3 regions of the Micromonospora sp. DT4 genome follow, and region 2 is predicted to be linked to each of the others. Evidence: riboswitches for the same ligand, from Rfam matches in the RefSeq annotation. Region 2 holds a riboswitch; each other region holds the start of a gene.
What was found. Region 2 has a riboswitch for S-adenosylmethionine ahead of thrC (threonine synthase). Riboswitches for the same ligand answer to the same signal wherever they lie in the genome.

Region 1 (6,694 bases), on a different contig from region 2:
GGTGCACGGCCGACTCGCCGCCGCCGGCATCGGGCTGGTCGAGCACTACCAGCCGGGGCGCTGGGTGCCGCACTGCACGCTGTCGATGCGCGTGCCGAACACGCTGATGGCCGCCGCGGTGCGCCGCTGCCTGGAGGTGCTGCCGCTGGCCGCGACCGTGGTCGGCGCGGCGCTCACCGACCACGCCCGCGGCATCGCCCACCCGCTGACCTGAGGCGCCACCGCGCGGGGACCGTCCCGCCGCCGGGGCGAGCGGGACGCCGCCGGGGCGAGCGGGACGCCGCCGGGGCGACCAGCAGCAGGCGCGAACGAGCGGGGCCAGCGCACCGGCCGACCCTGCGCCGAGCGGGTCCGCCCCCCTTGAGGGCCGCCGCCGACACGAACACCTGCGCGCGCACGGGGTCCGGCGCGCGCACGTCGACCGGGGCAGTGTGCCCCCGGGGTGCCCGCGAGCTCAGGTGAGGGTGTGCTGGCCTGCCTTGATCACCTGGTCGTACTCGCTGCGTCGAGCGTCGTAGGCGGGCTCCAGGAACGCCTCCGAGTCGGGTCCCACCGGCAGCCGAAGGGGCGGCGGGTCCATCTGCCCGAGCCGCCAGACCACATCAGCGAAGAGCTCAGGGGAGTTGATCTCTGCCTTGGTATTCATGCCCTGTAGCGCGCCGAGCATGCCCTCGCTGACCGGCAGGTAGTCCGAGATACGGTTCTCCGACATCATCAAGTTGGCGCTGTAACCGGTGGCGAAGCCGCCCGGTTGCAGGATGGTCACCTTCACCCCGAGGTGTCCGGCCTCGGCGGCCAGCGACTCGGCCGCCCCCTCCAATGCGAACTTGCTCGCCGTGTACGCGGCGAGCCCCGGGAAGGGCACCGTGCCGGAGACCGAGCTGACGAAGACGGCATGCCCGCTGCGCTGCCCTCGCCACACCGGCAGCACCGCGCGGGTGAGCCGCCACGGCCCGAACACATTGGTGTCGAACTGCGCAGCGATCTCCGCGTCGGACAGCTCCTCGAAGGTGCCGAACTGTCCGTAGGCCGCGTTGTTGACCAGGACGTCGATGCCGCCGAAGGCGTCCACTGCCCGCTCAACGGCTGCCGTGCACTGCTCCGGATCCCGTACGTCCAGGGCGACGGCCACAACGTTGTCCGGATACCGAGCAACCAACCCGTCCAGGGTTTCCGGCCGCCGGGCCGTCGCCACCACCTGCTCGCCCTCGGCCCCGAGTCGGGCCGCGAGAGCATGACCGAGTCCACTGGAACACCCCGTGATCAACCAACGCTTTGCCATCGTCCTCAGACCGCCTCATCCGTTGCGTTACTTGGCGATTGCAGAGTGCCAAAGGTGGCGCAGGAGGTGAAGAGCATCGATCGTCGTCAAGCTGATTCGTCGGATATCCGGCATGGTGGTGGCGACGCGATGATACGCATGGTGCTAATTGTCCGGTTTGGCGGGCGCCAGTCGGGAAACCGAAAACAGGGGGTGCGAACGCGGCCTGACGTGGGATGGTTCGACATGGATGCCGTACCGGTGGTGACCCGCGAGCGGGCCGCCCGGCCGGGGCCGCGGGCGCACACCGCGCCGCCCGCGGCGGCTTCGACGAGGAGAGGCAGGGCCCATGCAGGCTCAGCGCAGGCCACCGCGTAACGAGCGGAGCCAGACCACGCACGACCGTACCGGCGGCGGCATGACCGGCACCGCCACCCCGCTGACCATCTGGGCCGCCGCCGTGCTGCTCGGACGCATCAGCGCCGGCGACGACGACGTCGAGGACGAGCGGCACATCCTGCGCGGCATCGAGTGAGCCGCGGCGTCGCGTGAGCATCGAGTGAGCCCCGGCGTCGCGTGAGCGTCGTTCAGAGCCAGCCGCGGCGTTTGAAGACCAGGTAGAGGGTTCCGCACACCAGCACCATGAGCAGCAGCGCGAACAGGTAGCCGAAGCGCCAGTTCAGTTCGGGCATGTGCACGAAGTTCATGCCGTACACCGTGCCGATCAGGGTGGGGGCGAACAGGATCGCGGCCCATGAGGAGACCTTCTTCAGCTCCTCGTTCTGCGCATAGCTGGCCGCCGTGAGGCTGCGCATCTCCTCGTTCTGCTGCTGCGAGACCAGGGTGGCGTTGACGGTGAGGATGTTCTGCAGCAGGTGCCGGAACCCGTCCACCCGCTCCACCACCTGGGTGAGGTGGTCGGTGACGTCACGCAGATAGCGGCACAGCTCCTCGTCGTTGCCGTAGCTGCCGGCGCCGGCCGCCAACGCGTCGAGCATGCCGAGCAGCGGGCGGGCGGCCCGCTGGAACTCGATGACTTCCCGGCTGAGACCGTAGATGCGCCGGCTCGCGTTCGGGTCACCCCCGAAGACCTGGGTCTCGATCTCGTCGATGTCGTTCTCCAACCCGGCGACCACCGGCGCGTACCCGTCGACGACCTGATCCAGGATCGCGTACAGCACCGCCTCGGGGCCCCGGGCGAGCATCGGGGCGTCGGCTTCCATGCGGCGCCGTACCGCCGCCAGGTCGGGGGCCTCCCCGTGCCGGACCGTGACCACGAAGCCGGGCCCGATGAACAGGTGCAGCTCGGAGAACTCCACCTCCTCCCGCAGGTCGTCGTAGCGGGCGGCGCGCAGCACCACGAAGAGGGTGTGTCCGTACCGTTCCAGCTTGGGCCGCTGGTGGGCGTTGATCGCGTCCTCCACAGCCAGGTCGTGCAGGCGGAACTCGCGCGCCAACGAGGAGATCTGGTCGATGTCCGGCCGGTACAGGCCGATCCAGGCCATCGCGTCGTCCTGCGCCTGTAGACAGGAGTACGTCTCGGCGAGGCCGGCCGGCGAGGCGTACCGGTGTCCCCGGACGTAGACGGCGCTGTCCACCAGGCCTCCGGCGGACGGGCTCCCCGGCTGCGGCGGCGTGACGGCCCCGACCCGTGTCTCGTGCTCGTCGAGCTGGCGGCCGAAGCCGTCGCCCCGGCGGAAGCGGCGGCCACCAACCACGAGCCCGCTCCCCTCCCGGCGCTGCCCGGCCCGGCGTTCGGGGCGGGGGCGCTGCTTCCCCCGTGCTCCCAGCGCGAAACCCTCGACGCGCCGCCGGGTCCGGTACTCGCGGCGGGCGGGTTCCGCGCACCGCCGGACGGACGGCGGCCGGACGGCGGATACTCGCGGTGACCATGGGCGGGACGGGGGTGACGCCGGTGGAGGTGGACAGACGTGCCGGCCGGCGGACCGACCGGGTACGGCGCTGGCTGCTCGCCGACGAGTCGCAGCGGCCCGTGCCGCAGGGCCCCGGCGGCCGCCCACCGGAGCAGCGGCACCACCCGTGGTGGAAGGTGATGTGCCTGACCGGCGTCGACTACTTCTCGACGCTGGGCTACCAGCCGGGCATCGCGGCGCTGGCCGCCGGGGCGCTCTCGCCGGTGGCGACCCTCGTGCTGGTGCTGGTCACGTTGCTGGGCGCGCTGCCGGTCTACCGGCGGGTGGCGGTGGAGAGCCCGCACGGCGAGGGCTCGATCGCCATGCTCGTACGCCTGCTCAGCTACTGGCCGGGCAAGCTGTTCGTGCTGGTGCTGCTCGGCTTCGCGGCCACCGACTTCATCATCACCATCACCCTGTCCGCAGCCGACGCGACCGCCCACATCGACGAGAACCCGTTCTGGCCCAGCGGGCTCAAGGGGCACGAGGTGGTGCTCACGCTGCTGCTCGTGGCCCTGCTCGGCGCGGTGTTCCTCAAGGGTTTCGGCGAGGCGATCGGGATCGCCGTCGTCCTGGTGGCGGTCTACCTGTCGCTGAATGCGGTGGTGATCGCCGACGCGCTGTGGCGGGTGGTGAGAGACCCGAGCGCGGTCGGCGACTGGAGCACCGCGCTGCGCACCGGGCACGGCGACCCCCTACTGGTGGTCGGACTGTCCCTGCTGGTGTTCCCGAAGCTGGCGCTGGGCCTGTCCGGTTTCGAGACCGGGGTGGCGGTGATGCCGCACATCCGGGGGGACCGCCAGGACTCGGAGGATCGGCCGCTGGGCCGCATCCGGGGCGCGCGGCGGCTGCTCACCACCGCCGCCGCGACGATGAGCGTCTTCCTGATCACCAGCAGCGTCACCACCACGGTGCTGATCCCCCCCGAGGCGTTCCAGCCGGGCGGGGCCGCCAACGGCAGGGCGCTGGCCTACCTGGCCCACCAGCACCTCGGAGGGGTGTTCGGCACGGTCTACGACCTCTCCACCATCGGGATCCTCTGGTTCGCGGGGGCGTCCGCGATGGCCGGGCTGCTCAACCTCGTACCCCGGTATCTGCCCCGCTACGGCATGGCGCCGGCATGGGCCCGCGCGGTCCGGCCGTTGGTGCTGGTGTTCACCGGGGTGGCGTTCCTGATCACGGTCGTCTTCTCCGCCAGCGTCGACGCGCAGGGCGGCGCGTACGCCACCGGGGTTCTGGTGTTGATCACCTCGGCGGCGACGGCGGTGACCCTCGCGGCGCGGCGGCGGCGTCAGCGCGGCCGCGCGGTCGCGTTCGGGGCCATCGCGGTGGTGTTCGTGTACACCACCGTGGCGAACGTGACGCAGCGCCCGGACGGTGTGAAGATCGCTTCCTGTTTCATCGGCGCGATGATCCTGGTGTCGGCGCTGTCGCGGGTGCTGCGGGCGTTCGAGCTGCGGGTCGACCACGTCCAGCTCGACGAGATGGCGACCGCGATGATCGACGAGCGCGCCGGACGCCGCATTCGCCTGATCGCGCACGAGCCGGAGCGCCGCGACCTGCCGGAGTACCGCGGCAAGCTGGCCCAGACCATGGCGGACAACGACTTCCCCGACGACAGCGATGTGATCTTCGTCGAGGTCCAGGTCACCGACCCGTCGGACTTCGAGACGGGGTTGCTGGTGCGCGGCAGCGTGGCGCACGACCGTTTCCCGGTGCTCAGCCTGGCCAGCTCCTCGGTGCCCAACGCACTGGCCGCGCTGCTGCTGGAGATCCGCGACCGCAGCGCCCGACGCCCCCACATCTACTTCGAGTGGACCGAGGGCAGCCCGGCCCACAACGTGCTGCGCTACCTGGCGTTCGGGCAGGGCGAGATCGCCTCGGTCACCCGGGAGATCCTGCGCCGCCAGGAGCCGGACCAGACGCGCCGGCCCCACGTGCACGCCGGTTGACCTGCTCCTCGAGCGCAGGCCAGGGCTGGTGAGCGTGGTCATATCGGCTGGACGACCGACCGGTGGTTGCTGCTAGCCTCGGCGCAGGTCATGAGCGCCAGCGCAAAGCCCCGGCTCGCTGGCCGGCAACCCTCCTCCGCGGTGGGGTGCCCCGGGTGAAGACCAGGCACCGGCAGGACGCCGGCGCAAGCGTGGCCTGGCACCCAGGTCAGCACCAAGACCCGGGAGACCGCATGCACATCCTCAGCCCCACGCCACCGGCCGGCCGGCGCATGCCGACCCTGACCCGGCGTCGGCACGTGGACCTGATGCGAATGCGCAGCGCGGCGTGTACCGCCGCCTGACGCGCTAACCCTCCCCGCCCCACCCGCCCTCCTTCCCGGGCACCCACCCACCCACGCGAGCCCTCGCGTCGATCATGAAGTTGTTGCCCGTCCGACCGGCGTGTCGGGACAACAACTCCATGATCGACGGGGTCGACGCATCCTTTTTGGAGACACCTGTGCGATTTTTCTCTGGTTTCGGCCGCGTTGTTGCCGCTGGGGCGGCCAGCATCCTGGTTGCTGGCGCCTTGAGCGCTTGCGGCGACGGCGGCGACTCGGCGGGCAGCGCCAGCAACCCGTACGGTCTGGCGCAGCCGGGTGTGCTGCGGGCAGGCACGCTGACCGACGCCCCGCCCAACGTGTACCTCAAGGACGGCAAGTTCACCGGCTTCGACAACGACCTGCTGACCGCCGTGGCCGGCAAGCTCGGCCTGCGGGTCGAGTTCGTCGGTACCGACTTCTCCGCGCTGCTGTCCCAGGTCAACAACCACAAGTTCGACGTCGGCAGCTCCTCGATCACCATCACCGAGGCGCGCAAGAAGACCGTCGACTTCGGCAACGGGTACGACTTCGGCTACTTCGGCCTGGACGTGCCGGCCGGCTCGCCGATCACCGGGTTCGACCAGCTCGCCGGCAAGCGGGTCGTGGTGGTGCAGGGCACCGTCCAGGACGACTACGCCACCGGCAAGCAGCTCGACCCGGTACGCGTACCGGACTACAACGGCGCGGTCAACCAGCTCAAGGCGGGCACCGCCGATGCCTGGATCGCACCGGCCGAGATCGGCGAGAAGTCGGCCGCCGACAGCAACGGCAAGATCACCGTGGCGGCCAAGCAGCTCAGCCCGGCGCCGACCGCGTACGCCGTCGCCAAGGGCGGCGACAAGCTGCGCGAGGCGCTGAACAAGGGCCTCGACGAGGTGATCGCCGACGGCACGTGGAGCCGGTTGCAGGCCCAGTACTACCCGGGCCGGCCGGTCCCGGCCGACTTCACCCCGGGTAGCGGCAAGGCGGCAACCCCGGCCGGGTCGGCGCCGCCGTCGGCTTCGGCGTCCGCGTCGACGGCGTCCTGAGCGGCCTGAGCGGTCTGCGGTGACGAGCGAGCGGGACGGTAGGAGAGGCGAACGATGGATCCGTTGAGCACCCTGTGGGAGACGTTCTTCGACGTCGACGCGATGCGCGAGGCGCTGCCCGAGATGCTGACCGTCGGGCTGCCCAACACGCTGATCCTGGCTGTCTCCGCCGCCC
Region 2 (6,694 bases):
GGCTCGACAGGGCGGCGGCTCAAGAGGCGTTCAGCGAATTCCTGATCGACCGCACACTCAACGGCGCCCAGCTCGACTTCATCAACCTGATCATCAACGACCTGACGATGAACGGTGTCATGGAACCGGGGCGCCTCTACGAGTCCCCGTTCAACGGCGTCGCCCCGCGCGGTCCCGAGGTGCTGTTCTCCAACGATGATGCCGACCGCATGGTCTCGATCCTCCGGTCGATCAAGTACAAGCCATCTCGGCGAGCGAGGTGGCGTAGCGACCGAGTCGCCGCACTGGTGGCAGCCGCTTGCCCCACATTCGGGGCAGCTCGACAGGGTGTACGGGTACTACGCCAGCCGGTACGTTGAGGGTTCGGGAGCGCTCCCAATGCGCGAAGGCCACCGCTGCGGGCGGATCAAATCAGGGCAAATGCGGCCCAGGTGATCGCGCTCCGAGTGCTCCCGCCGGGGATTTTCCCACCATCAAGGATGTTATTAACATCGATGCCTTGAGGCCCCATCATGGGAGAGATCTGTCCCCTTCGATGGAGGTCTCCATGAACGTCTCTCGGCTCGGCGGGCCGACCCTCTCCCTGTTCCGCATCGTGATCGGCCTGCTGTTCACGCTGCACGGCCTCTCCTCGGCCTTCGGGTTGTTCGGCGGCAACCCGATGACTGGCAAGGCGGTACCGCTCGGCACCTGGCCGGGCTGGTGGGCCGCCCTGATCCAGCTCATCTGCGGCGCGCTGGTGCTGGTCGGGCTCTTCACCCGACCCGCCGCGCTCCTCGCGTCCGGCTCGATGGCGTACGCCTACTTCGTCGTGCACCAGCCGGACGACCTGCTGCCGCTACGTAACGGCGGTGAACTGGCAGCCCTCTTCTGCTGGTCGTTCCTGCTGGTCGCGACGCTCGGCTCGGGCCCGTGGGCGCTCGACGCGCTGCTGTTCCGGCGTCGCGCCGACGCGCCGGCGCCGTCGATGGCCGAGCCCAGCCCGGTAAACGCCTGACCGCACCCGTAACGCGCGTCGCCGGAGCTTCGGTGAATCGGCTTCGGCGACGCGCTTGTCACAGTCGCGCAAAGTGGAGCCGAGAAGTTCGCGGGCCGATGGGCTGCCGTCCGTTACCCGTTCAACTAGCCAGCAAAGCCGGTGCTGGGAAGCCCGCCGGGCGTTGGCGCATGACCTCCGCGATCGTGGTTTCGCCGGAAAGTCCGAGGTCGCCCAGTGGTCGGGCCTCAACGTCAAGATCCTCGGCGTTGGTGAGATGAAACGACCACAGGAGCTCGTCAGCTACGTTGCACACCACTACCGCTGCATCGCCGGACGGATGAAATTGCATGGAAAGATCATGAAGGGTGTCTGAGGGAACCGCGGCGATGAAGAGGATCGATGACGTTTTCAGGCATTTTTCAGCACCTCCCTGGCTTCCTCGGGGGTGAGCCCGACCTGTTGTACCAGTATGACGCCGACCGTGCGCGGTGAGACGGTGGATTTGTCATGGAAGGCAAACGTGATCGGCGGGCGGCCATGGCTAACTGAGCGCATCTCACGGGCATCACACCACCCCGTTTTGGCGACACTGCCCTGTCTTGTCTATGCGAGTGGGCGGGGAGTGAGGACCGCGTCCGGAGGCCGGGGTAGAGCGTGTCCACCTCGTCGCGGCGCAGTCGGACCAGGCGGCTCGTGCCGGCGGCCCGGGTGCGGGTCAGGCCGGCCTCGCGCAGCACCTTGAGGTGGTGACTTCGGGTCACCTTCGAGACGCCGAAGTCGAAGCTGCCGCACGCGGCCTCGCCGCCGTCGTCCTGGTCGCCATCCTGCTGCTCCGTGAGGGATCGGCCGCCGTCGGATGGCAGCACGCGCCGGCCGCTGCCGACCTCGTGGCGGTCGCTCCGCAACTGGCGTACGCCGTGCTCGTCGCCGCCCCGGCCGACGGCGGTCACCGATCCCGTCGCGGTGGTCTACCCGGTGACGGTGGCCTCCCGCTGACCCACTTGCTGGGATGCCCGGTGGAGGCGCCGGGCAACGTTGCCTAGACTCGACGGCACAACTGCATACCTCATCCAGAGGGGCTGAGGGATACGGCCCGACGACGCCCCGGCAACCACCCCGCGCGCTCACTGCTGAGCGACCGGCGGGGCAGGTGCCAATTCCGTCCCCGCCGCACCGTGCGATGCGGGGAAAGATGAGAGGACTCTCGCCATGACGTCGACGCTCGCCGCCTCCGGCATCGACACCTCCGCCAGCCCCGCCCGCGCCCTCGTCTGCCGCGCCTGTTCGGCCCGCTACCCGCTCGCCGCCCAGCACGCCTGTTACGAGTGTTTCGGTCCGCTGGAGGTCGACTACGACACCGCGGCCCTGGCCGCGGTCACCCGCCAGCAGATCGAGGCCGGCCCGAACAACATCTGGCGGTACGCCGCGCTGCTGCCTGCCGGGCAGGACCCGGCCACCCGTGTCACCCTCGATCCGGGGCTGACCCCGCTGGTGGCGGCGCCGCACCTCGCCGCCGAGCTGGGCATCACCGCGCCGCTCTGGGTCAAGGACGACAGCGCCAACCCGACCCACTCGTTCAAGGACCGGGTCGTCTCGGTGGCGCTGACCGCCGCGAAGGCGCTGGGGTTCACCCGGTTCGCCTGCGCCTCCACCGGCAACCTGGCCAACTCGGTGGCCGCGCATGCGGCCCGCGCCGGCGTGCCCTCGATCGTCTTCATCCCCTGCGACCTGGAGCAGGGAAAAATCATCACCACCGCGGTGTACGGCGGCGAACTGGTCGCCATCGACGGCTCGTACGACGACGTCAACCGGCTCTGCGGTGAGCTGGTGGAGACCGACGAGTTCGAGGACACGGCGTTCGTCAACGTGAACGTCCGGCCGTACTACGCGGAGGGCTCCAAGACCCTCGGCTACGAGGTGGCCGAGCAGCTCGGTTGGCGGATTCCGGCCCAGGTGGTCATCCCGATGGCCAGCGGCGAACTGCTCACCAAGATTGACAAGGCGTTCTCCGAGCTGGTCGAGATCGGCCTGGTGGAGGCCCCGGCGGGCGGCTGGAAGGTCTTCGGGGCGCAGTCGGCCGGCTGCAACCCGATCGCGGCGGCCCTGCACGCCGACACCGATACGATCACCCCGGTCAAGCCCACCGGCATCGCCAAGTCGCTCAACATCGGCGACCCGGCCGCCGGCCTCTACGCCCTGGAGGCGGTGCGCCGCACCGGCGGTTGGATGGAGTACGCCGAGGACGACGAGATCCGCGCCGGCATCCGCGACCTGGCCCGTACCACCGGCGTCTTCGCCGAGACGGCGGGCGGCGTGACCGCGGCGGTGCTGCGCAAGCTGGTCGAGTCCGGTCGGCTCGACCCGACGGCGGAGACGGTCATCTTCAACACCGGCGAGGGTCTGAAGACCATTGACGCGGTGGCCGCCCAGGTCGGCCCGACCCACCAGATCAAGCCGTCCCTGCGTGCCGCCCGCGACGCGGGGCTCCTGGGCTGAATCCGCCCGGTGACTGGGTTTTCGCTGTGAGTGTGGAAAACCCGCCGCTCAGGACTTGACGGCAGGAACCGGACGGCGCAAGATGCTCCGTGCGGGAGGGCATTTCGCCGAAGACTTTTGAAGTTCTTGCGACCCAACGCCGGAGGCGTTGTGCGAATGTCCCTCCCGACCACGTCCGACAGGGCCAGCGAATAATCGCTGGCCCTGTCGCTTTTGCTCCTGCCAGGCTCACCCGCATGAGCATCACGATCGCGCCGTTCGACGGCACCGACCGGGCCGCGGTCGACGAGGCGTACCGGATCGGCGCGGCGGCCACCGAGGCCGACCTGCCCGACCTCCCGCCGTCCTGCCGGCAACGCTTCGACGCCCAATTCCACCCCCCGATGCCCGGCACCCGCTCCCTCTGACGGGTCTGCGCCCCTACTGTTCGCGGAGCTCCGTCATGCATGATGGCGGCATGACGGAGACCCCGCATCCCCTGTACGACAGGCACGCCGACACCCTCAACCGTGCGCTGGCCGCGATCACGGAGCGGGGCTACTGGTCCGCCTATCCCGAGTCCCCCAGCCCCCGCGTGTACGGCGAGACCGCCGCCGCCGACGGCAAGGCCGCCTTCGAGGCGTACCTCGGTGGTGATTTTCCGCTCGACCAGCCGGGCACCGGCGGGCGGATCGCCACCGAGACGAGCCCGTTCGGGGTCGACCTGGCGGTGCGTTACCCGCACGCCGGCACCGACGAGCTGGTCGCCGCCGCCTCCGCCGCGCTGCCGGCCTGGCGCGACGCCGGTCCGCAGGCCCGGGTGGGCGTCTGTCTGGAGATCCTCGACCGGCTGCACAAGCACATCTTCGAGCTGGCCAACGCGGTGCAGTTCACCAGCGGGCAGGCGTTCGTGATGGCCTTCCAGGCCGGCGGCGCGCACGCGCTGGACCGGGCGCTGGAGGCGCTGGCGTACGCGTACGCCGAGATGACCCGGCACCCGGGCACCGCCGGCTGGGAGAAGGCCGCCGGCAAGGGCGACCCGCTGCGGATGACCAAGACGTTCCACGTGGTGCCGCGTGGCGTGGCGCTGGTGATCGGGTGCAACACGTTCCCGACCTGGAACTCGTACCCCGGGCTGTTCGCCTCGCTGGTCACCGGCAACCCGGTGATCGTGAAGCCGCACCCGCGCGCGGTGCTGCCGCTGGCGATCACCGTGAAGTACGCGCGGGAGGTGCTGGCCGAGGCCGGCTTCGACCCGAACCTGGTCCTGCTGGCCGCCGAGGCGCCCGGCGAGAAGCTCGCCAGCGACCTGGCCCTGCACCGGGCCGTCAAGATCGTCGACTTCACCGGCTCCACCGAGTACGGCGACTGGTTGGAGACTCACGCCCGGCAGGCATCGGTCTACACCGAGAAGGCCGGCCTGAACACGGTGGTCATCGACTCGACCGACGACTTCGCCGGCATGTGCCGCAACCTCGGTTTCACGCTGACCCTCTACAGCGGTCAGATGTGCACCACCTCGCAGAACATCCTCATCCCGGCCGGGGGCATCGAGACCGATCAGGGGCACAAGAGCTTCGACGAGGTGGCCGGCGGGATCGCCGCGGCGGTCGGCAAGCTCACCGCCGACCCGGCCCGGGGCGTCGAGCTGACCGGCGCGATCGTCAACGAGGGGGTGCTGGAGCGACTGGCCGAGGTGACCAAGGTCGGCTCGCCCGTGCTGGAGTCGCGGACGGTGGCCCACCCGTCGTACGCCGACGCGGTGGTGCGTACCCCGACGATCGTGAAGCTGACCGCCGGCGACGCGGACACGTACGGCCGGGAGTGGTTCGGGCCGATCTCGTTCGCCATCGCGACCGACTCCACCGCGCACAGCCTGGAGCTGCTGCGCAAGACCGTCGGCGAGAAGGGCGCGCTGACCGCCGGGGTCTACTCGACCGACGAGGCGGTGCTGGACGCCACCGAGGCGGTCGCCGTCGAGGTCGGGGTACACCTGTCCTGCAACCTCACCGGCGGTGTCTTTGTGAACCAGTCGGCGGCCTTCTCCGACTTCCACGGCAGCGGCGCCAACGCGGCGGCCAACTCGACCCTGACGGACGGAGCGTACGTGGCGAACCGCTTTCGCATCGTGCAGTCCCGCCGCCCTGTCTGACTGGTTGTGGTTAGGGGTTTCCGGGGCAGCCCGCCCCGCTCCGGGCGGTCAGGCTTGATCCCCGCGCGGGGCGGGCTGCCCCGGAAACCCTCACGTGGACGCGGTTGTCGCTGACGTTGCGGCCTTAGGACATCACCGGGGTTCTGCCCTGGGACGGGCTCACTTGTTCAGCCCCGGATCGTTCGGACAACGAGTTGCCGCCCGGGTGGCGTACACGTCGACCGGTCCCCACAACGCGCAGTTCGTCGCGGACCCGGGCGGTCGGCTCGTCGGGCACGCCGGCGGAACGGTCGCTCGCCGTTGGCCTTCCTGGAGACGTTGGCGGACGCCGCGGCCCGACCGGCCTACCACAGGGGCGGATGCGCACCGCGATACACGGCGGCCAGATCGCCTACATCCGGCCAAAGGCAACCATCGTCATGAATCAGTCAGCGCGGTCGAGGCGCCCTGGTCCATGCCCGATTTGTGGTCGTGCGCGACCGTCACTCCTCGTGTAGCGTGCGATTTCGATCACCTCTTTCAGCGGTCGTCGTCGATCGCCGGAGCGGTGGTCCGAGGGCGTCCGGCCGTGCCGGCGTCCGGGCAGGCAACGCCGCGCAGAGTGAGGGAAGTGCACCGTGGCACAGGGTTCCGTGAAGTGGTTCAACGCCGAGAAGGGCTACGGCTTCATCGCCGTGGACGGCGGTCAGGACGTGTTCGTCCACTTCTCCGCGATCGAGATGGACGGCTACAAGGCGCTCGACGACGGCCAGCGGGTGGAGTTCGAGATCGCCCAGGGCCAGAAGGGTCCGCAGGCGGAGCACGTCCGCGTCATCGGCTGACCGATTCCCCGATCTGCTCGCCGGCGGTTCCCCCCGATCGGCTGGCGAGTCGGGGCTGCGGCGCGGACGCCCGCCCGGGAAGATCGTGAACCGTTCCAGCCGATGCTGAGGAGGGTTCATGACCGACCAGACGCCGCCACCCGCCACGCCCTCCGGGCCGGGTGAGCCGGGCCCGTCCGACCCCACCCCACCCGCCGAAGGCTCCGGCACGCCGGCCGAGTCCGGTGCGGCCCCGGGCATGCCGCCTTCGTCCGGCGCGGCCCCGGG
Region 3 (6,694 bases), on a different contig from region 2:
CCATCCTGCTCACCATCTTCGCCGGGGCGAGCGTGGCCATCGTCATCCAGGCGGCGGCCACGGCGGTGCTGATCGTGACGTTGAGCCCGTCCACCCAGAACCTGGAGATCCCCCGCTTCGTCGACGCGTTCCTCGGCGGCGGGATCGCGTTGCTGGTCACGGCGGTGCTGCTGCCGCTGAACCCGCTCCGAGTGATCAACCGGGCCGCCCGGCCGGCGCTGGACCTGCTCGCGGAGCAGCTCGACGCCACCGCCGACGGGTTGCGCGCCCGGGATCGCACCGCCATCCAGCGGGCGCTGGAACGGCTGCGCAACAACAAGGACGAGCTGGCGACCCTGGCGGAGGCGATCGAGGGCGCGAAGGAGACGGCCACCCTGTCACCGGCCCGCTGGCACCGCCGCAGCGAACTCATCCACTACGCGGAGGCGGCCGACCCGATCGACCGTGCGATGCGCAACTCCGGCACGCTGATCCGCCGGTCCGTGACACTCGTCGAGGACGACGAGCCGGTACCCGAACCCATGCCGGATGCGATCGGCCACCTCGCCGAGTCGGTCCGGCTGCTCAAGCACGAGTTCGCGGTGGGTGAGGAGCCGCAGAAGGCGCGGGAGCGGTCGCTGCGAGCCGTCAGCGAGGCCGGCCGGGCGTACGGTGCCGGGGTCGGCTTCTCCGGCAGCGTCGTGGTCGCCCAGATCCGGACCACGGCCAGCGACCTGCTGGTCGCCTCCGGCATCGAGCAGGAGGAGGCGAACCGGTGGATCAGGACCTCCTTCGGGGACCAGGAACGGCCGGTCGGTGAGCCGGCCGAGCCGGGCGACGCGCCGAAACCACCCACCGCCCCGCCCGTCGGCTGAGCGCAGGGCTCAGGTGAGCTCGGCGAGTGCCGCGAGCAGCTGGTCGACCTGGGCGGCGGTGCTGCCCAGACCGATGCTGGCGCGCAGCGCGGTCGGCGGAAGATCCCTGCGGCCGGTACGCGCGGCAGCCTCGCCGAGCAGCCGCCGGGCCAGCGGGTGGGCACAGAACAAACCATCCCGTACGCCGATCCGGTGGTCGGAGGCGAGTCGGGCGGCCACCGTGGCGGAGTCCTGACCGGCCACCACGAACGAGACGATGCCGACCCGGGGCGCGTCCGGGCCGAAGGTCCGCAACTCCACGACGTGCGGCAGGGCGGCGAGGCCGGCGCGTAGCCGGGCCAGCAACGCCTGCTCGTGGACGGTGAGCGCGACCCGGTCGGCGTCGGCAAGCGCCCCGCACACCGCCGCCAGCGCCACCGCGCCCAGCAGATTCGGGGTGCCGCCCTCGTGCCGGGCCGGGCCGTTCGCCCAGGTCACGTCGTGGGTGGCCGGCCCGACATGGCTGGTGGCACCGCCACCGGCGAGGTACGGCGGGGCGGCGTCCAGCCAGTCCGACCGGCCCACGAGCACACCCGCGCCGAACGGGGCGTAGAGCTTGTGGCCGGAGACGGCCAGGTAGTCCACGTCGAGCGTGTGCAGGTCGACCGGGGCGTGCGGCGCGAGCTGCGCGGCGTCGAGGACGATCCGGGCGCCGTGCCGGTGGGCCACCCGGGCCAGCTCGGCGACCGGCCACAGCTCACCGGTCACGTTGCTCGCCCCGGTCACCGCGACCAGCACCGGCAGCGCGGGGTTGCTGTCGCGGCGCAGCTCGGTCAGGGCGGCGGCGAGAGCGCGTACCGTCCCGGCCGGGTCGGAGGGCACCGGCAGGCGTACCGAGCCGCGCGGCCAGGGCAGCAGGTTCGCGTGGTGCTCACCGGCGAAGGTGACCACCGTCGTGCCGGGGGGCAACGACCGGGCCAGCAGGTTGAGGGCGTCGGTGGTGTTCCGGGTGAAGATCACGTGGTCGTCGGCGCGCGCGCCGAAGAAGTCGCCGACCGTCTGCCGGGCCCGCTCGTACGCCAGCGTGCAGCGCCGCGACAGCGCTCCCGCGCCCCGGTGCACGCTGGCGTACCAAGGGAGCAGTTCGGTGACCGCGTCGGCCGCGGCCCGCGCGCACGGCGCGGTGGCCGCGTAGTCCAGGTTGATCTCGCCGGGTACGCCGAGCACGTCGAGCGCCGCCGACGGCGGCGACGCGACTGCGGGCAGGCTGGGCAGCGAGGGTGCGAGAGTGACGGACACGCCGGAACCTCCGGGGTCAGGGACCCCGGATGTGCTGTCGGGACGGGGTCCGCGCTTGCCCAGCACGCCGATCGGGCTGGGCCCGGTCATCACCCGGGGCACCCCACCGCGAACTCGACGAGGGTTGCCGGCCAGCAAGCCGGGGCTTGACGCTGGCGCTCGTGACCTGCCCCCAGCATAGCGGCTGTGGATGCGACCGGACCAGCCGGCGGCGGATGGCTACGCTGACCGCATGGCCGACACCCCGCCCGGTGCACCCCTGCCGTCGCCGCCGTACCCGCCCGCGGCACCGCCCGCCGGCGCGTCACCCGGGATGCCGCCGCGCCGCTTCGGCTGGCTGCGGTTCCTGGTGCTGGCCGGGGCGGTGCTGCTCATCGCCGCGTGCGCGGTCTTCATGGTCATCACCCTCGGTCAGTCGCTGGGCCTCGACGCGCTGCTCATCGGGGTGGTCGCCGCGATCCTGCCGGTGCCCGTGCTGGTCGCCTGCTTCCTCTGGCTCGACCGCTACGAACCGGAACCGCTGAAATACCTGATCTTCTGCTTCGCCTGGGGAGCGTTCGTCTCCACCGCCGCCTCGCTGAACGTGAACGAGTTCGCCGCCGGACGGTTCGCCGACTGGGGGCTGCCGGACGCACTGACCGGCGTCCTGGTGGCGCCGTTCATCGAGGAGCTGACAAAGGCCCTCGGCCCGATCCTGCTGCTCGTGTTCCGGCGTCGGGAGTGGTCCGGAATCACCGACGGCCTGGTCTACTGCGGGCTCTCCGCGGTCGGCTTCGCCATGGTGGAGAACATCCTCTACCTGGGCGGGTACGGCTACGCGGCCGGCGCCGACCGGTACGGCCCGGCGACCGGCACCCAGCAGGTGATCGCCATCTTCATCGTGCGGATCCTCCTGTTCGGGTTCGCCCATCCCCTCTTCACCTCGATGACCGGTGTCGGCCTCGGCGTGGCCGCCCGCACGGCCGACCGGCGGGTCCGGGTGCTGGCCCCGATCGCCGGCCTGCTGCTGGCGATGATGCTGCACGGCACGTGGAACCTGCTGCCCACGCTCACCCAGGCCACCGGCGAGGCCGTGATCATGCTGTACGGCTTCCTGGGCCTGATGGTGCCGGTGTTCTTCGGCGTGGTCGGGCTGGCCGTGTGGCTGCGCGCCTGGGAGGGGCGGCTCACCGAACGGACGCTGCCCGACTACGTGCGCGCCGGCTGGTTGAGCCCGCCCGAGGTGGCCGCGCTGAGCAGCCTGGGTCGTCGGCACGCCGCCCGGAGCTGGGCACGCCGCGTCGGCGGCGACGCCGGGGCGCGTGCGATGCGCGGATACCAACTGGCCGCGACCCGGCTGGCCCTGCTGCGCGACGGGACGCTGCGCGGTCTGGATCGCAAACCGGCCGACCGGGAGCGGACCGCCGTCGAGGAGCGGCAACTGCTGGAGGCGATCACCATGTACCGGTCGTACTTCGTGGGCCGTGACCCGCAGGCCCCGGCCGGCGTCTGGGACGGTAGCCGCTACCACCTGCGCTTCCCGGACGGTACGCAGCGATCGGTGGCCGCGCCCGACGAGCCGGTGGTGCCCATCCCGGTGGTGCTCGCCCCGGCGTCCCCGGTCAACCACCCGCCGGCCGGTTGGCACGGCCTGCGCCCCGCCGGGCCGTGGCCGCCGGGTAACGCCTGAGCGCGGCCGGGCGGCGGGTCAGGTCATCAGCGTGGTGAGGAAGTCGCCGAGCCCCTGGGCCATCGCCATGAGCGCGGCCCCGATCCCTTTGAACAACTGTGCGGCGCCGTCCGGGCGGAACGCCATGAAGTAGATCAGGAACGCGACGCTGCCCCAGGTCAGCAGCTTCTTCACGAATACCGGCATCGTCCCTCCCCAGGGCCACGGTCGCCGGCTGGCTTCCCGTCGTACGGTCCGACAAACGGCGGCCGGGCCGGGGGAGGTCTACAGGTAGAGCCCGGTGGAGTCGTTCTCCACCCGTTCGGCGGCCACGGCGTGCACGTCGCGCTCCCGCAGCAGCACGTACCCGCGGCCGTGCAGTTCGACCTCGGAGCGGTCGTCCGGGTCGAAGAGCACCCGGTCGCCGGAGACGATGGCGCGGACGTTCGGCCCTACACCCACGGCGGTCGCCCACGCGAGGCGCTTGCCGACCGCGGCGGTCGCCGGGATGACGATGCCAGCGGTGGAGCGACGCTCGCCCTCGCTGCCGTCCATCCGCACCAGCACGCGATCGTGCAGCAGGCGGATGGGCAGGCCGGAGTCGAGATCCTGGTCGGCGGTCACGGGGCAGACGCTACCGTGTCGCAGGTGACCGGCTGCCGGTGGTTACGCCCATGGCTGTGCGGGCATTGTGTGGCGGAACTGCCCTACGGTGTCGGTAACGGACGTATGCTGTCCGACCTGTCGCCGTGGGCGGACGGCTCTTCTGCCAGGAGGTGCGCTTGAGCCACTTCGAGCGGGTACGTGGGCGGCTGCGCCGCGCCTACCAGTCAGGGCAGAAGTCGGTACACGCCGCCGAGGAGACCCCGAGCGACGCGCCGGAGACGCCGGGAGTGGCCTCGCCGGCCGTCCCCGGGCCCGCCGCCCCGGCGAAGGCCACGGTCGTCGGCGCGGATCCTGGCGTGGACCTGCACAGTTCGACGTCCAGCCGGGACGACGCCGACGTGCCGCACGGCCTACGGATCGCCGCCGCCTGGTGCTGGCGGCTGATCGTGATTGGTGTGGTGGCCTGGGCGCTGCTCCGGATCGTCGGCACGGTCCGGATCGTGATCATCCCGTTGGCGATCGCGATGCTGCTCTCGGCGTTGCTCGCGCCGGCCGTGGGTTGGCTGCTGCGGGCCCGGTTGCCTCGTTCACTGGCGACGGCCGTGGTGCTGGTCGGCGGCCTGGCGGCTGTCATCGGCACGCTCACCCTGGTGGTCAACGAGTTCATTCAGGGCGTACCGGAGCTGAGCGAGAAGTCGTCGCAGGGCGTCCGGCAGATCCAGAACTGGCTGAAGACGGGTCCGTTGCACCTGTCCGACACCCAGCTCGACCGCTACATCGACGAGGCGCAGGGCTGGATCAACGACAACACCTCGAAGTTCACCAGCGGTGCCCTGAGCACTGCGGCGACGCTGGCGGAGGTGCTGACCGGCACGCTGCTGGTGCTGTTCGCGACGTTCTTCTTCCTGCGTGACGGCAACAAGATCTGGCGCTTCGTCGTACGGCTGCTGCCGGTGGCCGCCCGCTGGAAGGTCGACGACGCCGGCCGGGCCGCCTGGCAGACCCTCGTCGCGTACGTCCGCGCGACAGTGCTGGTCGCCTTCATCGACGCGGTCGGCATCGGCATCTTCCTGGTCATCTTCGACGTGCCATTCGCCTTCCCGCTGGCGGCGCTGGTGTTCCTCGGCGCGTTCATCCCGATCGTCGGCGCGGCGCTCTCCGGAGGCGTCGCCGTACTGGTGGCGCTTGTCGACAGCGGCCCTGTCACCGCGCTGATCATCCTGGGCGCGGTGATCGGCGTGCAGCAGGTGGAGGGGCACGTTCTCCAGCCCCTCATCATGGGCCGGGCGGTGGCCATCCACCCGCTCGCCGTGATCATCGGGATCGCGGCGGGCGTGGTGCTCGCGGGCATCACCGGTGCGCTGGTCTCCGTGCCGCTGATCGCGGTGCTGAACACCGCGGTACGCCGACTGGCCGCCCGCACGGTCCCCGACACCCCACCCGACGCCGTCGTCGTCGCCTCGCAGGCTCCCTGACCCGCGCGCCGTCAGGTGGTGGCTAGGCGTTGCAGGGCGCCGCGGGCCACCTCGGGGCGGGTCGTGTACCAGAACGGGGGCAGCGACCGGCGCAGGAACGGCCCGTAGCCCCGGGCGGTCTCCAGGCGCGAGTCGAGCACCGCGACGACTCCCTTGTCGCCGGTCGCCCGGATGAGCCGGCCCACTCCCTGCGCGAGGCGTACCGCGGCGATCGGCACGCTGACCGCCGCGAACCCGGAGCCGCCGCCCGCGTCGACCGCCGCGGCGCGGGCCGCCGCGAGCGGTTCGTCGGGGCGTGGGAAGGGCAGCCGGTCGATGACCACGAGCTGGCAGGCGTCGCCCGGCACGTCCACTCCCTGCCAGAGCGACATCACCCCGAACAGACAGCTGGACCGCTCCTCGCGGAACCGGCGGACCAGCAGCGGCAGCGCCTCCTCGCCCTGCAACAACACCGGCAGGTCGGTCCGCGCGCGCAGCAGCTCCGCCGCCTGCGTCGCGGCCCGCCGCGAGGAGAAGAGCCCGAGAGTACGACCACCGAGCGCCTCGACGAGACCGAGCAGTTCCTCCCCGGCCGCGTCGGGCAGGCCGGAGACACTGGGCCGGGGTAGGTGCGCGGCGACGTACAGGATGCCCTGGCGCGCGTAGTCGAACGGCGAGCCCACGTCCAGCGACCGCCAGCCCGGGCCCTCGGTCGCCGGGATGGTGGCGGCGTCGGCCAGCCGGCGGCCCGGTGTCTCGGCGGCCGGGCGACCCGCGCCGGTGCGGCCGGCCAGCGAGGCGGCGGCCGGCGAGGCCGGGACCGGCGGCGCGTCCAGGCCGAGGGCGCGGGCCAC

Region 1: it holds a riboswitch for S-adenosylmethionine, as region 2 does, so the genes downstream of both, ACLQ24_RS26630 (ABC transporter substrate-binding protein) here and thrC (threonine synthase) in region 2, are expected to answer to the same signal.
Region 3: it holds a riboswitch for S-adenosylmethionine, as region 2 does, so the genes downstream of both, ACLQ24_RS16260 (aminotransferase class V-fold PLP-dependent enzyme) here and thrC (threonine synthase) in region 2, are expected to answer to the same signal.

Annotation. Positions count from the first base shown of each region.
Region 1 covers NZ_JBNCKT010000151.1:1,473-8,166, reverse strand. The annotation lists gene ACLQ24_RS26655 (2'-5' RNA ligase family protein) at 1-214, shown strand, start outside; gene ACLQ24_RS26650 (SDR family oxidoreductase) at 455-1,282, opposite strand; gene ACLQ24_RS26645 (hypothetical protein) at 1,611-1,796, shown strand; gene corA (magnesium/cobalt transporter CorA) at 1,849-2,979, opposite strand; gene ACLQ24_RS26635 (amino acid transporter) at 3,177-5,126, shown strand; SAM riboswitch class IV at 5,213-5,324, shown strand; gene ACLQ24_RS26630 (ABC transporter substrate-binding protein) at 5,698-6,519, shown strand; gene ACLQ24_RS26625 (amino acid ABC transporter permease) at 6,574-6,694, shown strand, end outside.
Region 2 covers NZ_JBNCKT010000015.1:8,900-15,593, reverse strand. The annotation lists gene ACLQ24_RS07445 (type I restriction-modification enzyme R subunit C-terminal domain-containing protein) at 1-359, shown strand, start outside; gene ACLQ24_RS07440 (DoxX family protein) at 548-997, shown strand; gene ACLQ24_RS07435 (hypothetical protein) at 1,071-1,352, shown strand; gene ACLQ24_RS07430 (hypothetical protein) at 1,726-2,022, shown strand; SAM riboswitch class I at 2,043-2,178, shown strand; gene thrC (threonine synthase) at 2,189-3,475, shown strand; gene ACLQ24_RS07420 (hypothetical protein) at 3,712-3,882, shown strand; gene paaN (phenylacetic acid degradation protein PaaN) at 3,933-5,606, shown strand; partial or broken gene ACLQ24_RS07410 (GNAT family N-acetyltransferase) at 5,803-5,895, shown strand; gene ACLQ24_RS07405 (cold-shock protein) at 6,224-6,427, shown strand; gene ACLQ24_RS07400 (hypothetical protein) at 6,546-6,694, shown strand, end outside.
Region 3 covers NZ_JBNCKT010000051.1:1,480-8,173, forward strand. The annotation lists gene ACLQ24_RS16255 (FUSC family protein) at 1-854, shown strand, start outside; gene ACLQ24_RS16260 (aminotransferase class V-fold PLP-dependent enzyme) at 864-2,132, opposite strand; SAM riboswitch class IV at 2,179-2,299, opposite strand; gene ACLQ24_RS16265 (PrsW family intramembrane metalloprotease) at 2,323-3,801, shown strand; gene ACLQ24_RS16270 (hypothetical protein) at 3,820-3,987, opposite strand; gene ACLQ24_RS16275 (GroES family chaperonin) at 4,066-4,404, opposite strand; gene ACLQ24_RS16280 (AI-2E family transporter) at 4,563-5,861, shown strand; gene ACLQ24_RS16285 (ATP-dependent DNA helicase) at 5,873-6,694, opposite strand, start outside.